Regions from separate parts of the Brevundimonas sp. SL130 genome, predicted to be linked through region 2. Evidence: riboswitches for the same ligand, from Rfam matches in the RefSeq annotation. Region 2 holds a riboswitch; the other holds the start of a gene.
What was found. Region 2 has a riboswitch for glycine ahead of OU998_RS07255 (TonB-dependent receptor domain-containing protein). Riboswitches for the same ligand answer to the same signal wherever they lie in the genome.

Region 1 (8,305 bases), 1.1 Mb from region 2:
CGTCCAGCGCGTCGCGATAGCCGCCCTCGGCGAACAGGCCGAACCCGCCTATCTCCGCCTCGGCCCGCAGAGCAACCTCGCCGTTGATCGCCTTCATCTCGCGGTCTTCGTACTCGTACTGGGCGGCGACGCCCTGCTCCCAATAGCCGTCGACGTCGCTGGTGGCCCAGGTCACGGCGGCGCGGGGCGATAGGGCCACGCCCCCCATGTCGAACCACATGCCGCCCTGCAGTCGCGCGCCGCTGCTGAGGGCGCGCGTCTCAGCCGTGTGGACGATGGGGGCCAGGCTGGTGGTGCGTTCGATGTCGTCGATATTGTCGCGCGCCACCCCGACCGCCGCATTGACGAACAGGTCGCCCGAGCGCCAGCCGCCATACAGGTCCAGGCCGAAGCTCTCGACATTGAACGTCAGGGCCTGGCTCTCGACATCGGTCTTGCGCGCCGTGCCGGCCATGCCGAACCGCCAGTTCGCCGAGGGTCCGGCCTCAAGTGCGATCCGACCGCCCCAGCCGTCGCTGGACGATTCAGTGACCGCTCCCCGCGCGTCCGTGTCCACGCTGTCGACCATGGCCGAGGCGGTGACCGCCACGCCCGCTTCCCAGGTTTCACGACCGGACAAGGCCTCGCTGGCCGCGTCCAGGGCGTCTTCCCGATGACGGAAGGTGGTTTCGCCCTGCAAGGCCGCCTGCGAACCGATATCGCCGTAATAGAGATAGTCGGTCGCCAGACGGGCGATGATCTGGTGCCCGGCTGCGGTCGGATGAACACCGTCGAAATAGAAGTAGGAGTTCGGGTTGGAGCAGACCGTCACCCCGTTGAAACAGGCCTGGGTGACATTGGTCAGACCGAACTGACCGGGATTGGCGGCCAGAGTGTCGCTGACCTTGAACAGGTCCATCAGGATGATGTTGCTGCCGGGCCGAGCGGCGGCCGTCGTGTTCAAACCCGTCAACAGACTTGAGTTGAACGTCGTCACCGCATAGTCGGCCAGCGGCGCCGCAGCCGTGCCGCGAAATTGCGGCGTCAGGCTGAGCTTCGGCAGGTTGGTGACCAGTATGGTCCCCGCCCCCGCGCCGGCGACGCTGTTGACCAGGCTGTTGATGTTGGCGGCAGCCGTCGTCGCCACAGGAGTGATGGCCCCTACCGGACTGGCGGAGGCGCCGGCGGCAGGCAGCCCCTGGAAGATGTCATTGGCGCCGCCCAGGACGCTGACCAGGTCATTGGCACCGAAGGTCCCGCCCCGGCTGGTATAGGCCGCGAACTGGGTCAGCATGCCCGGCGGCGGGCCGACCGAGGCGTCGGTGCGGGCGCCCCCGAAGGCGTAGTTGATGCTGCCGCTGACGGAGCCGGTGAAATTGACTGCGTTAAAGCCCAGCAGTTCTGTGAACACCGGTCCGCTGGAAAAGCGGCCTTGATAATAAGGCGGCGAGGCCGGCTGCGTGCCGCCGGACGCCAGGTACAGATTGCCATTGTCGCTCAGGCTGTCGCCGAACACGACCAGGCGGTTGTAGGTCTGGGCCGAGGCCGAGCCCGCAAAGGCGCAGGCGGCGACGACCAGGGCGGCGACGGCGCCGCCGGTGAGATAGCGTGACATATGTTTCCTCCCACGGTCGTCGTGTGTCGCGACCGTTACAATGGAGGATGCGCCACTCTGCCGCGAGCGCAAGATGCCGCTAGGGAAGCATTCAACCAAATACGCCGGGTATAGGACGCTTATTCCCGACCAACACTCGCCGCCGCCCCTGTCTATCGCCGGTTTAGAGCAGGTTCAGATCGGCAGGATCGCCGTCTCGAACGCGCGTTTCAACTCGTGGGCGGCGAAGGTCTGGGCCGCTTGTTCCCCGACCGCTTGACTTGGAGCCGGAGTCGGTGGCTTAGGTCGGTTGCTCTCGCGGGAGAGTTCGAGACGGTTTTCCAGGCTTGGGAAATCGGCCTCGACGCCGAAGGCGCAACCGCCCCGGAAACGCTCAGGCAAACGGACCGCGACAGCATACGGACGCTGGAAAGTCGCTCTTTAAGGGCGCGCCGACGGAGCAAGGCGACATGATTTGGTCGCCGGAATCTCTCAGGCTTCAGGACAGCGGGGGCGCGAAGACGGCGGAGCTCCGCCACCAAACGCGACCGTGAAAGCCTGAACCATGACCGACCAAGCTCTGAAGACCACGCCTCTGAACGCCGCGCACCGCGCCCTGGGGGCCCGCATGGTGGGCTTCGGCGGCTATGACATGCCGGTTCAGTATGAGGGTGTCCTGGCCGAGCACCGCTGGACCCGCGAACACGCCGGCCTGTTCGACGTGTCGCACATGGGCCAGTGCAAGATCACCGGCGAGGACGCCACCGCCCAGTTCGAACGTTTCGTGCCCGGCGACTATGAAATCCTGAAGGCCGGCAAACAGAAATACTCCCTGCTGCTGAACGACAAGGGCGGCATCATCGACGACCTGATGGCCGGCCGCCCCGACCACGACGGCCTGTTCGTCGTCGTCAACGCCGGCAATAAGGACAAGGACTTCGCCTTCTGGAGCGCAAACCTCGAAGGCGACGCCAAGCTGACGGTGCTGGACCGCGCCCTGATCGCCATCCAGGGACCGGAGGCCGCCGAGGTCATGGCCGCGCACGAGCCGATCCTGGCCGAAATGGGCTTCATGGAATGCGCCCGCCTGATGCTGTTCGGCGCCGACTGCTACGTCTCGCGCTCGGGCTATACCGGCGAAGACGGCTATGAGATTTCGGTCCCGGCCGACCAGGCCGAGCGCATCTGGAACACCATCCTGGAGGACGCCCGCGTCAAGCCGATCGGCCTGGGCGCACGCGACAGCCTGCGGCTCGAAGCCGGCCTGCCGCTGCACGGCCATGACATCGACCCGACGACCTCGCCGGTCGAAGGGGCGCTGACCTTCGCCCTGTCCAAGTCGCGCAAGGAGCGCGCGGACTTCAACGGCGCCGACCGCATCCTGAAGGAACTGGCCGACGGTCCTTCGCGCGTCCGCATCGGTCTGATCGTCAAGGAAGGCGCCCCGGCCCGCGAAGGCGCCGAGATCGCCGACATGGACGGCAACGTCATCGGCAAGGTCACCTCGGGCGGCCCCTCCCCCACCCTGGGCAAGAACATCGCCATGGGCTTCGTGCCGCCGGCCTATGCCGCGCTGGGCGCGGACCTGAAGGTCATCGTGCGCGGCAAGACCGCCGCCGCCGAAGTCGTCGCCATGCCCTTCGTGGCGCAACGCTATTACCGGAAGCCGAAGGCCTGACCGCCCTCTCTTTCCGCCACCCTAGGCCTTGTGCCTAGGGTCCATAAACACCGACGCCCGCCGTCGGATCACGACTTTCGACACCGAGAGTCTGGATCCTAGGCACAAGGCCTAGGATGACGAGTTTAAACATCGGGCCGCTTGCGGGCGGGTCTTGCGAGGATAGTACAGATGAAGTTCACCAAGGATCACGAGTGGGTCAGCCTGGACGGCGACATCGCCACCGTGGGCATCTCGAAACACGCCGCCGACGCCCTGGGCGACGTGGTGTTCGTGGAAGTGCCTGAGGTCGGCAAGACCGTCGCCAAGGGCGCCAGCTTCGCTGTAGTCGAGAGCGTCAAGGCGGCGTCCGACGTCTACGCCCCCGTCTCGGGCGAAGTGGTCGAGGCCAATGACGCCCTGTCGACCGCTCCGGAAACCGTCAACGCCGCCCCGGAAGGCGACGGCTGGTTCGCCAAGATCAAGGTGTCGGACGCCGCGGAGCTGGACGCCCTGATGGACCGGGCCGCCTACGACGAGTTCCTAAAGACCCTCTGAGTTTCACGACGCGCCCTTTGTCATCCCGGCCGAAGCGAAGCGGAGAGCCGGGACGGACAGGGCGCCAGCTTTCCTTGTCCCGAAGAGCGAAGCTCATCCGGGACACACGCCGACCGACCTCCCGTTGTCCCGGTTCAGCCCTTCAGGCCGACCGGGACGGAAACATTAAAAGCCCCCGTCCCGGCTCTCCGCTTCGCTTCGGCCGGGATGACAAGCGGAATGTGAACTGAACCATGCGTTATCTCCCCCTGACGCCCGACGACCGCACGGCGATGCTCGCCGCCATCGGCGCGAAATCGATCGACGACCTGTTCGTAGACGTGCCCGAGGCGGCGCGGCTGGACGGGCCGGTGGACCTGCCCCGCGTGGCCGGCGAGATGGAGGTCGAACGCGCCCTGTCCGCCATGGCCGCCAAGAACGCCACGGCCGGCGCAACGCCCTTCTTCTGCGGCGCAGGGGCCTATAAGCACCACGTCCCAGCGACGGTGGACCACATCATTCAGCGGTCGGAGTTCCTGACCAGCTACACCCCCTATCAGCCGGAAATCGCGCAAGGGACCCTACAGTACCTGTACGAGTTCCAGACCCAGGTCGCGAACCTGACCGGCATGCCGGTGGCCAACGCCTCCCTCTATGACGGCTCGACCGCCATGGCCGAGGGCGTGCTGATGGCGACCCGCGTGACCCGCCGCAACAAGGCGGTGATCTCGGGCGGCGTCCACCCCCACTACGTCAAGGCGACCGAGACCGTGGTCCACGCCGTCGGCGTCGAGACCCAGGTTCTGGCCCCGGCCTTCGACGCCGAGGCCGCCGTGATCGACCAGATCGGTCCGGACACCGCCTGCGTCGTCGTCCAGACCCCGAACGTCTTCGGCACGGCGACGGATGTCACCAAGATCGCCGAGGCCGCGCACGCCGCCGGCGCCCTGCTGATCGTCGTGGTCACAGAAGCCGTGTCCATGGGCCTGCTCAAGTCGCCCGGCGAGATGGGCGCGGACATCGTCGCGGCCGAGGGCCAGTCGATCGGCAACGCCCTGAACTTCGGCGGTCCCTATGTCGGCCTGTTCGCCACCCGCGAAAAGCTGATCCGCCAGATGCCCGGCCGCCTGACGGGGGAGACCGTGGACGCCGACGGCGAGCGCGGCTTTGTCCTGACCCTGTCCACACGCGAGCAGCATATCCGCCGCGACAAGGCGACGTCGAACATCTGCACCAATTCCGGCCTCTGCACCCTGGCCTTCACCATCCACATGAGCCTGCTGGGCGAGACGGGGCTGCGCAAACTGGCCCTGCTGAACCACGAGAAGGCCGTGGCCACGCGCGACGCCCTGGCGGCCATTCCGGGCGTCGAGATCCTGACTGACCGCTTCTTCAATGAGTTCGCGGTGCGCCTGCCCAAGAATGCGGCCGAGGTCGTGGATACGCTTGCCGGGCATCATCTGCTGGCCGGCGTGCCCTACAGCCGTCTGGCGCCCGATGCGGGGATGGATGACGTCCTGCTGGTCGCCGCGACCGAGACCACCCTGGATGTGGACATCCAGATCCTGGCCAAAGCGCTTACCCAAGTCCTCGGCGCCTAAGGGATACTGACCATGAGCACCATGAACACTGTCGGCCGCCCGACCGCCCCGAACCAAGTCCAAACCAAGCCCGCCACCCTGACCGGCGGCCGCGGCCTGTTGCAGAACGAAGCCCTGATCTTCGAGGGCGACGGCTGGGGCAAGACCGGCGTCGATCTGCCGGAACCCAAGACGGACGGCTCCGACCTGGGCGACCTGGTCCGCAAGGATCCGATCGGCCTGCCCGGTCTGTCGGAGCCCGAGGCCATGCGCCACTATGTGCGGCTGAGCCAGAAGAACCACGCCATCGACCTGGCCATCTATCCGCTGGGCTCGTGCACGATGAAGCATAACCCGCGCCTGAACGAGAAGATGGCGCGCCTGGCCGGCTTCTCGGACATCCACCCGCTGCAGCCGATCTCGACGGTGCAGGGCGCGCTGGAGCTGATGGATACGCTGGCCCACTGGCTGAAGACCCTGACCGGCATGCCCGCCGTCGCCCTGTCGCCCAAGGCGGGCGCGCACGGCGAACTGTGCGGCCTGATGGCCATCCGCGCCGCCCACGAGGCCTCGGGCCAGCATGAGAAGCGCCGCAAGGTGCTGGTGCCCACCAGCGCCCACGGCACCAACCCGGCCACCGCCGCCTTCGTCGGCTACACCGTCGTCGAGGTCGCCCAGACCGAGGACGGCCGCGTGGACGTGGCCGACCTGGCGTCGAAGCTGGGCGACGACGTGGCCGCCATCATGGTGACCAACCCCAACACCTGCGGCCTGTTCGAGCGCGACATCCTGGAGATCAGCCGCCTGACGCACGCGGCCGGCGCCTACTTCTACTGCGACGGGGCCAACTTCAACGCCATCGTCGGCCGGGTTCGTCCGGGCGACCTGGGCGTGGATGCGATGCACATCAACCTCCACAAGACCTTCTCGACGCCGCACGGCGGCGGTGGTCCGGGCGCGGGTCCGGTGGTGCTGTCGGAGGCCCTGGCGCCCTTCGCGCCGGCGCCCTGGGTCGTGCACGACGACAACGGCTACCGCCTGATCGAGCGCGAGGAAGACGATGCCGAGCAGGCCTTTGGCCGTCTGTGCGCCTTCCAGGGCCAGATGGGCATGTATGTGCGCGCCCTGTCCTACATGATGAGCCACGGCGCCGACGGCCTGCGTCAGGTGGCCGAGGATGCGGTGCTGAACGCCAACTACATCAAGGCCCGCCTGTCGGACCTGATGTCGGCGGCCTTCCCAGACGGCCCCTGCATGCACGAGGCCCTGTTCGACGACGAGTGGCTGAAGGGCACGGACATCACCACGCTGGACTTCGCCAAGGCGATGATCGACGAGGGCTTCCACCCGATGACCATGTATTTCCCCCTGGTCGTCCACGGGGCCATGCTGATCGAGCCGACCGAGACCGAGTCGAAGGCCGAGCTGGACCGCTTCATCCACGCGATGCGCCTGCTGGCCGAGGCCGCGAAGGCCGGCGACGTCGATCGCTTCAAGGGCGCGCCCTTCCACGCCCCGCTGAAACGCCTGGACGAGACCCGCGCCGCCCGCTCGCCGGTGCTGCGCTGGACCGCGCCGGAAGGGTCGAACCAGGCGGCGTAAGACGGCGCGGATGTGTCTCGTCATCCTAGGATCCATACCCCGGCGGCGGCGACGTCCCGCTTCCAGACCGAGGGTATGGGTCCCAGGTGTTGCGTGTGGAGAGCGGCCTAAACCCGCCCGCGCAGACTGGCCCAGATCAAGCGGAGGCGTTTGACCGGTTCGGGCTCATCCGCACGTATCAAGGTCGCCGAGGCCACAGCCGGAAACGCCGCTGGGGGCAGGCCCTTCAACGCCGCGTTCGCCGCCTTGCGCCCCGCCCTCGCCTCGTCCGCGCGCCCCACCTGTCCAAGCCCACGCACCCGGCCCGCCTCAACCACCTTGTCCGCGTGGCCCGGACCGGCCAGCACATGGACCGCCGCCTGCATCGGGCCGACGTAGAAGGCGTCCAGGTCGTGGGGCTCGCCGTGGACCCGGCCGATATGGGCCTCGATCAGGGCGTCGAGGGGCGCGCGGTTCAGGGCGTGGCGGGCGACCAGGTCGGTCAGGGCCTCCAGCACAGGATGGCCCTTGCGGGGGATCCCGGCGAAGACCCCGTCCAACTGCTCGGCCCACCAAGTGTAGCGCATCTCGGCCAGCAGGGGCTGGGTCACGCGCGTCGGGATCGACATCAGCTCGGCCTCGAAGGCGTAGAGCGTGATCAGATCGGCGCGGGCGCGGTCGTCGGCGACCAGGCGGCTGGACAGCCAGCGGTCCAGATCGGCGGCGCGAACCTGGGCGTCCAGGGTTCCCGCCACCGCCGCCGGATCGGGTTCATTCACTGGTTCAGGCGGCACGCGAAACGGCGAAATCGGCCAGGTCTTCCAGGGCCGCGCGCCAGTCCGATGCGGGCAGGACGGCCAGGGCCGCCTTGGCCTGATCGGCATAGTCGCCGGCCAGATCCAGGGTCGCGCCGATGGCGCCGGAACCGACGACCAGCTCGCGGGCGCGAGCGAAATCCTCGGGCGTGCGTTCGCCCTTGGTCACGGTCCGCTCCCAGAAATCGTCCTCGCGGCCCCGGGTGCGGGCCACGGCCAGCAGCAGCGGCAGGGTGGCCTTGCCCTCGTTGAAGTCGTCGCCGGCGTTCTTGCCCAGGGCCTCGGCGGTCGCGCCATAGTCCAGGGCGTCGTCGGCCAGCTGGAAGGCGATGCCCAGGGCCATGCCGTAGTCGCGCAGCGCCTGGGTCGCAGCCGCATCGGCCCCGGCGCCCACGGCCCCCGCCTCGGCGGCGGCGGCGAACAGTTCAGCGGTCTTGGCCGAGATGATCTGCAGATAGGTGGCCTGATCCAGGTTCAGATCATGGGCGCGGGTCAGTTGCAGCACCTCGCCCTCCGAAATCACCCGCGACGCCTGGGCCAGAATGCCCAGGGCCCGCATCGA
Region 2 (8,305 bases):
TCGGTCTTGAACAGAACGCGCAGAGCGTCGGTGGGCTGCCACAAGACGCTGACGCGGTAGCTCTGGTTGTCCACGGCCCCCGGATCGCCGGCGGTGGGGGCCCCCTCGACGACATTGTAGAAGCTGTCGCGCTGTTCCGTGTTGAAGGCCAGTCTCACGGCGAGGGTGTCGGTGACCGGCACATTCAATGCGCCTTGCAGGCGGACCTGGTCGTAGTTGCCGAACTGGCCGGTGAAATAGCCGCCGACATCCGACAGGTCGGGGTTCTTCTCGGTAATGAAGACCGCTCCGCCCGTGGCGTTCTGGCCGGCGAACGTCCCCTGGGGACCGCGGAGCAGTTCCAGGCTTGCGATGTCATAGAGAGGTTCGTTCTGCAGATAGGCCGGAAAGGCCGCGACGCCGTCCCGGTAGGTGATGACCCCCACGCCGATGCTCGAGGAGTTCTCGGTCTTGCCGATCCCGCGGATATTGAAGCTGTTGCCCATGCCCGAGTTCTGAACCGTCACCGATGGCGCGGCGAACTGCAGGGATTCGATGTTGGTCACACCCTTGTTCTGCAGTTGCTCGCCACTGAAGACCGCCGCCGCGATCGGCGTCTGCTGCAGGTTGCTGGTGCGGCGCTCGGCCGTGACCACGACCTCCTCCAGCGCCGGGCTCGTGTCCGGCTCCGGAACCGCCTGCTGCGCCTGAGCCGCTCCGCACCAGATCAGTGCCAAGGCTGAACTCGAAATCCAAATGCCGCGACCCATCATAGGCCCCTTCTTGCTGGTGTTTCCGGGACGATCTCCGTCGCCATGCGCAAAGGTGTTTCACCGAAGGCCGCCCCCGTCAACGATCATTCATGAAAGAATGAACATCATTGACGCGCTCGCCAGGGGCCGCAGCCGCCCATGAGAGGTCCAGAAGGGGCAGGTCACCTAACTCCCCGGCGGCCTTTCTCGGTTCGACGGCGTTGGATTCGAGCATATCGCTCTGATCCCAGGCGACAGGACGCACTCCCCACAGCATCTCGCCGCGACAGATCGTTGCCGTAAGGTCTCGGCCTCCTGTGGAGCAAGCGGCAGAAGCGCCATCGCTTTGTTCAGATAGCCGTCCAGAGGGCCGGAGAACGGCCAGTCTGAGCCAGGCACGAACCGTTCGACGCCGACGCCCCTCATCACCTCGACCAGTCTCGCCCGGTTTTCCGGCGATGTGTCCGCATCAAAGACTTGAGCCAGGTCGAAGAACAGGTTGGGTGCGGCGTCAGGCTGTTCGGCCAGAACTTGTCGAAACCCCTCCAGCGCGTCCCAGGTGTTCGCGTCCAGACCACCCCAGCCGCCGGCGTGCGCGATGACGACGGGGACGCCGCGCGCATGGGGCAGAATCTGTTCGAAGACGACGCGAACGTCGCGCGCGCCATAGTCGTCGGCGCGGGTGCGCATGTGGATCAGGATGGTCATTCGGGCGTCCGACGCGGCGTCGAAGACGGCCGTCAGACGCCGGACGTGATCGGGATTGCGAAGATCGACGCCCGAGTTGGTCAGGTGCAGCTTCAATCCTCCCGCGAAGGGCTCATCCTTCCAGGCGGCGATTTCGGCCAGGGCGTCCGGGGCCAGCGGATTGACCGAGACGAAGGCGATCAGCCGTCCGGGGTGGGCGGCGGCCGTGGCGACGGTGAAGGCGTTGGCGCGATGAACCCGCGTGGCGGCGTCGGCCAGTGGAGGAGCCATTAGGGGGCTTTCGGCCAGATAGGCCGTGGACATCATCCAGGCCGTCTGGACCCCCGCCTCGTCCATGTCGGCGAGCAGATCATCCGCCGTCTGCGGCGCGACGAAGGCCGGATCGCAGGCGGCGAGCCGTCCCGGACTGCTGCAATAGGCCGCCAGGATTTCCAGAATGGCCGGCGAATGGACATGGACGTGATGGTCGGTGTGAACCGGACCGAGGGGCTGCGCCGTGCCGGGGGTGGCGATGAGCGAGGTCAGAACCGCGCCCATCGCCATAATGCGTTTGAACAGCATTGAGCAGGAAGACCGGCCTCGCGGTCAGCGCGGCGCCTGGCCCAGCAGCGTCTGTTTCCAGAACAGCAGGCTGGTCCAGAAATAGTAGTCCTCGTTTTCCTTCTTGTGGAAACCATGGCCCTCGTTCTGCGCCAGCAGGTGCCAGGCCGTGCCGCCGTTGCCGCGCACGGCGCGGATGATCTGGTCGGCTTCGGACGCCGGCACGCGAGGGTCGTTGCCGCCGGTGGCGACCAGAAGCGGGATGGTGATCTTGTCCACGCTGTTCAGCGGCGAGATCGCCTCCAGCTGTGCGCGCTGGGCCGGATCACGCTCGTCGCCGTATTCGACGCGGCGCAGGTCCCGACGATAGGACTGGGTGTTCTGGAGGAAGGTGACGAAGTTGGAGATGCCGACGTAGCAGCTCGCCCCCTTCAGCCGGTCGCTGTAATGCACCGCCGCAGCATAGCACATATAGCCGCCGTACGAGACGCCGGTCACCGCGAACCGAGACGCGTCGAGGGCGGGGTCCATCTGTAGCACGTCGAGGAAGGCGCCGATGTCCTTGACCGAGTCCTCGCGCTGGAACGGGCCGTTGTCCAGATTGACGAACCGCGCGCCATAGCCGGAAGATCCGCGCACATTGGGGAAGAAGAGGGACACGCCCAGCTCGTTCAGCAGATAGTTCTGCGCGCCCAGGAAGTCGGGACGGGTCTGGCCTTCCGGCCCGCCGTGGATATCGACGATCAGGGGGCGCTTGCCGGGGAATTTCGTCGGATCAGGTCGATAGAGGAAGCCGGACACGGTCTCGCCGTCGAAGCTCTTCACCTCGACCAACTGGGGCTCGATGTTGATCGCAGGATCCAGGCCGCCGGTTTCGCTGTGGGTCCACTGGGTGACCGCCAGGGTCGTCGGATCAATCGAGAAGGCGTCGCCGGATACGCGGGCCGAGGACAGGCTCAGGCCGATCGCCCCCCACGGCGCGATGTCTATGGCCGGGCCGATACTATAGGGGATGACGCCCTCCGGCAGGCCGGTGACGATGCGCACGGATCCGGTGGCGACATCCATGACCTTAAGCCGCGAGACGCCCGCCTCGTTGACCGCATAGGCGACGAAGCTTCCATCGGGAGCCAGGGCGTAATCGCTGACATCCCAGCGCGTCTCGCGACTGACCGGAACGAACCCGCTCCGCCCGATGCGCCCCAGGCGCAGAAAGTCGGACCCCTTGTTCGAGGTCGCCCAGACGGCGCCGTCGACCGCATATTTGGGATCGACATAGGACACCTCCTCCGCCGGATCCGTCAGAGCGGTCATCCGGCCAGACGCCAGATCCAGTTCATAGACCACCGCGTTGTTGATCGACATCCGGTTCAGGACCAGGGCCTTGGTCCCATCAGCCGAGAAGTCGGCGATGTTCCAGCCGCCGCCGGAAACCTGTGCGACCAGCCGGTCGCTCGAAGGGTCTGCGGGATCGACGACATACAGGTCCATGTCTGCGCCGTTGCGGCGCGACGAAGCATAGCCGACCCCTTTTCCGTCCCGGCTCCAGGCGCCGAACCAGTTGCGGCTCTTGCCGTCGGTGATGCGCGCCAACCGTCCGGCGGACAGGGTGTAGAGTTGATAGAATTCGTCGCCGCCATTGTCCTTCTGCACCAGCAGGGTCTGGCCCGCAGGCGACAAGGCGCCGGCCAGAATCGGCTCCGCCTCGAAACTGATCTGGGTGCGGGCGCCGTCGGGGGCTGAGACGAGATGAAGCTGATCGGTGGCGCCGAACCGGGTCTTGATCAGCATAGACCGATCTGCGGCGTTCCAACCCAGGAAGGCGGCGCGGCGGGCCTGAAGATAGGGCTGGGTGGCGGCGACCAGATCATCGGGCACCGGGGGCAGTCCGTCGGCGACGATGGCGGCGGGCTTCGGCGCTTCAGCCAGGGCCGCAGGAGCGACGCTCAGCGCGAGCAGAAAGGCCATCGGCAGACGCATAATCATGGAACAGCACGCATGGAAAAGGGGGAAGAAAAAGGGGGAATCGCCGGCCCCATTGGAGGAGCGGAGCCGGCGACCCGGAGCGCGGGACCAGAACTAAAAGCGGTACCGCGCGCCAACTGTGACGTACCGACCGATGACGTCGTAGTACGGCGAATAGAGCGACCCGACCGGCGGGTCCTTGTCGAAAAGATTGGTGGCGTTGGCGTACAGCTCGACCCCGTTCGCGCCGTAGTGCGCCAGGTCGGCCGTCAGCCCCAGATCGACATAGGTGAAGGCGTCGATGTGGTTGTTCGAGATCGCGACGGTGCTGTTGTAGTCGCCCGCCGAGATGTAGCGCGCTCGCAGCTTCGCGCCGAACACCTCGCCCTTCCAGCCGAGGCTGGCGTTGACGCGCAGCTTGGGCACGCCCAGACCGAAGGAATAGCCTTGGGATTCGACATATTCGATCTCGGTCACGCCGTCGTCGGTGGTCAGGCTGTTCACCCAGGTGCCGACCAGACGCATGGTCACCCGACCCGTGGCGCCCGGAACCCAGAGATCTGCGTCAGAGGCGTAAGAGGCCTCGGCGTCGATTCCGTCGGTATGGTACTCGGCCAGGTTCACATAGGTGGACAGGGTGCGGGTCAGGTTGCCCGCCGCATCCCGCTCGACCTTTGAGCAGAGGTCGAGGTTGCCGTTGTAGCAGCGGTTGACCAGGTCCTGGGCCGCGATGGTCGTGATCACGTCGTCGATCTTGATGTCGTAATAGTCAAGCGACAGGTTGAGGCCGGGAATGGACGGCGGCGCATAGGTGACGCCCAGGGTCAGGGTGTCGGCCGTCTCGGGGCGAAGGTCGGGATTTCCGCCGCCGTTGTTCAGCACATAGACCAGGGCGCCGTTCTTGGCCGGGTCGTTGAGGTTGTTGTATCCGGTCGTCGTCGTGGTGAAGAGTTCCGACAGATTGGCCGAGCGGATGTCGCGCGATTGCGTCACCCGACCCCGGAAGCCCGGGAAGAACTCATTGGTCGCGCCGACCTTCCAGGACCAGATCGAACCCGTGGTGTCATAGTCGGACACGCGCACGGCGGCGTTGAACTGCAGGTCGTTCAGAACCGGCAGGTCACGGACGATGGGAACCAGGATTTCGCCGAAGGCCTCCTTGACGCTGAACTCGCCGGACATGGCCGAGAAGCTGAAGGTGGTGAAGGCCTTGGCCGCATCCAGCGCGCCGACGGTCTGATCAACCGACTCCTTGCGGGCCTCCAGGCCGACGGCGATTGAGACATCACCCGCCGGCAGGCTGAAGGGCTCGCCACGCAGGCTGACGCCCCCGACGTCCAGCGTGGTGTTGGCGCGCATGCTGGGGGTGCCGGTGACGTAGTCGATCGCCTCTTGCGACGGCGAGCCGAGACCGAACAGATTGATCGGGACGCAGCCCGAGTTGGCGTTGGTCAGGGTCACGCGGCAAACCGCCTGGCCGGTCGACGGATCGATGACCGAATCCACCGCCTGGGCGTAGTTGGTGGTCAGCAGGAAGCCGGGCGTGTCGATATTGTTGTCGTATTCGCCGTGGCTGTAATAGGCGTCCCAGCGCCAGTTGTCGCCGAACTCGCCGTCCAGGGCGACGGTCGCCTGAGTGGTGACGCGTTCGAAGTCGATGCTGGAATAGGACAGGTCCGAGTTGAACCGACCCATGGTGAAGCTGGTCTGGCCGGCCGCGGCCATCTGAGCCTTGATCTCGTCCGAGAGGAAGGCGTTGTCGCTCTTGATCGTCAGATTGCCGCGATTGTGGTCGCCGAACCAGATGTAGTTGTTCCACATCCGCGAATGACGGACGTCGGCGGTGAAGCGCAGCTTGTCATTGATCTCGTAGGTGACGCTGGCCAGGCCGGTGTAGCGCCTTTGCGGCGTGACCAACGGGCTGAGATCGTCGTTCGACGGACCTTCGCCGCCGATCGAGTTGGTCCCGCTGACCGTGCCGTAGTCGAAGGCGCGCAGCGTGCCGTCCGAGTTGAACACCTTGCCGGCGTTGACGCCCGACATAATCAGGCCGCCATAGGCCGCGTTGGCGAAGCCCACGTCGGGTGTAATCGCACCGTTGACCGTGGCCCACCGGCCGATGTTCGGGCGCGAGGTCTTGGGAATGACGCCTTCATTGTCGATATATTCGCCGCCGATGACGAAGTGACCGCGACCGTCGGCGAAGTCCGTGCCCCAGGCGCCTTCGAACCGCTCCTGCTCGGCGTCGTCATAGGACGAGATGCCGTACTCGGCGCCGATCTTGCCACCGGTGAAATAGCGGTCGATGCCGATGTTGACGACGCCGGCCACGGCGCCCGATCCCCAGGCGGCCGAGGCGCCGCCGGTGACCACATCGACGCTCTTGACCAGGACCGACGGCACGGCGTTCAGGTCGTTCTCGCTGGACACCCGGCGTCCGTCGATCAGGACCAGGGTCCGGTTGATGCCCAGGCCCCGCAGATCCACCGGCGCGTTGCCGGCGCCGGTGTTGGTGCCGGTCGTCTGGGCGGAGGTGGTGGCGCGGAACTGCGGCATGTCGTTGAGCGCAGCGGCGATATTGGAACGGGCCCCGACCGACAGATCCTCGGCGGACAGGTGGATGGTCGGCGTCGGCGCCTCAAAGCCGGCGCGGTCGATGCGCGAGGCGGTCACGACGATCTCGTCGACGGAAGAGTCGGCGTCGGCGGCGCCATCAGCTTCCTGGGCATGAACCGAAGTGGCGCAGGCCAATAGCGCAATGGCGCTGCAATAATGGGTCAGATGGCGGTTTAAGCGAGACAAAGCGAGATTCCTCATGGCGACGACGCCCCTCCCCAGGGATGCCCAATGCGACTGACGCTCTGCGGCGTCCGTTCACCCCAGCTGTCATTGGGCCTGAGAGTTTCGAGCCGTCGCCGACCCTTTCTCCTTCGGCGAGACCGCATCCCCCGGATCCGGCCTTCTCTCCAGCGTTCCTTCAGCAAGACGGTCCGTTTGCCTGAGCGTTTCCGGGGCGGTTGCGCCTTCGGCGTCGGCCGGAGCCGATCTCTCCCGCCTTGCTAAGATTGAGTAAAATCGACCCGGCCTTTGGTGTCAAATACGCCACGAATGCACTTTTATTGCCCAAATTAGCGCAATTTTCGCATCACCTTGCTATTTGCAGACCGATCCTATCGTCTCGATCCGCCGCTGCTTCACGGCGCCCGCCGCCATGACGGCGTGGTGACAGAAAGCCTGGATTCAGCGCCTTCGGACTTATCCACAGGAATGATCAGGGCGCGGCAGGATCTGACGGCGCCCTGACGCCGCTCCGCATCGCTTCACCCCATCGGGTCAGCAGGGTCGCGCGGCGCGCCTGATCCAGATTGGCCAGCAGGGCCGGCCCCACCCGGATGGGCCGAACACCCGGCGCGGCGGGACGCATGGGGGCCTCCACGTCGTTGCGGACCGGTCGAACACCCAGGGCGCCGATCGCCCGCTGTCCTTCTCGGGACAGGAGGAAGTCCAGAAACAGCCTCGCCGCATTCGGATGAGCGGCGTTGCGCGGGATGAAGGCCACCCGCGAAACAGACAGGTGATAATCGTCGGGCGTGATCAGTCCGATCTCTGGCGCGCGCGCCGCCCAGGAGGCGCCGTAGGACTGGTTCATATTATAGACGAACGCCATCCGCCCATCGGCGATCTGTCCCATCATCCTCTGTCCCGAGGTGTCCAGCCGCGGACGCTGGGCGCCCAACGCCTCCATCAAAGGCCAGGCGTCGGGATAGATCTGCACGTCCGCCGACAGCTGCATCAGGGCCACGCCGCTCTGCTCGGCGTCATACAGGGTCACACGCCCGTCAAACACCTCCGGCCGGGTCGTGAGCAGTTGGAGAAGGGCCGCATGACTGCGGGGCGCGACATCGGGCGCAATCCGGTTTCGATTATAGGCGAACACGATCGGCTCCGCCGTCAGCCCATAGCCCTGATCGCGCCATACCGACCCGTCGGGCATGGCCGCGCGGTGCGGTGATCGATAGGCCTGGGCATAGCCGTCGTTGATCAGCTTGACCTGCATATCCATCGCCGTGCTCCAGACCAGGTCCGGCCCATCCCGTCCGCTGTCCGCAAGCCGCCGCACTTTCTCGGCGATCCGGGTGGAGTTTATGTCCTCCAGGCGCATCTGGATCTCGGGCCAGTGACGGCGGAAGGCCGCCAGCACGGGGCCCATCAGGCTTGTGTTGGTCAGGATGTGCAGCGCCCCTTCCCGCCGCGCCAGCCAGCGCACCCGCGGCGCCGTCCCCGCGCCCTCCGGCTCGGACGAGCAGGCGGCGACGCTTAACCCGGCCAGGCCGAGAAGCAGATGTCGTCGATCCGTTTTC

Region 1: linked by a shared signal. The riboswitch ahead of gcvT (glycine cleavage system aminomethyltransferase GcvT) and the one ahead of OU998_RS07255 (TonB-dependent receptor domain-containing protein) in region 2 are both predicted to bind glycine.

What each region holds. Positions count from the first base shown of each region.
Region 1 covers NZ_CP113064.1:2,513,791-2,522,095, forward strand. The annotation lists gene OU998_RS12330 (autotransporter domain-containing protein) at 1-1,594, opposite strand, end outside; glycine riboswitch at 1,883-1,993, shown strand; gene gcvT (glycine cleavage system aminomethyltransferase GcvT) at 2,139-3,251, shown strand; gene gcvH (glycine cleavage system protein GcvH) at 3,423-3,788, shown strand; gene gcvPA (aminomethyl-transferring glycine dehydrogenase subunit GcvPA) at 4,022-5,368, shown strand; gene gcvPB (aminomethyl-transferring glycine dehydrogenase subunit GcvPB) at 5,381-6,949, shown strand; gene OU998_RS12355 (squalene/phytoene synthase family protein) at 7,057-7,707, opposite strand; gene OU998_RS12360 (polyprenyl synthetase family protein) at 7,712-8,305, opposite strand, start outside.
Region 2 covers NZ_CP113064.1:1,438,409-1,446,713, reverse strand. The annotation lists gene OU998_RS07270 (TonB-dependent receptor) at 1-716, opposite strand, end outside; gene OU998_RS07265 (amidohydrolase family protein) at 918-2,000, opposite strand; gene OU998_RS07260 (S9 family peptidase) at 2,025-3,947, opposite strand; gene OU998_RS07255 (TonB-dependent receptor domain-containing protein) at 4,059-6,746, opposite strand; glycine riboswitch at 6,921-7,008, opposite strand; gene OU998_RS07250 (ABC transporter substrate-binding protein) at 7,216-8,305, opposite strand, start outside.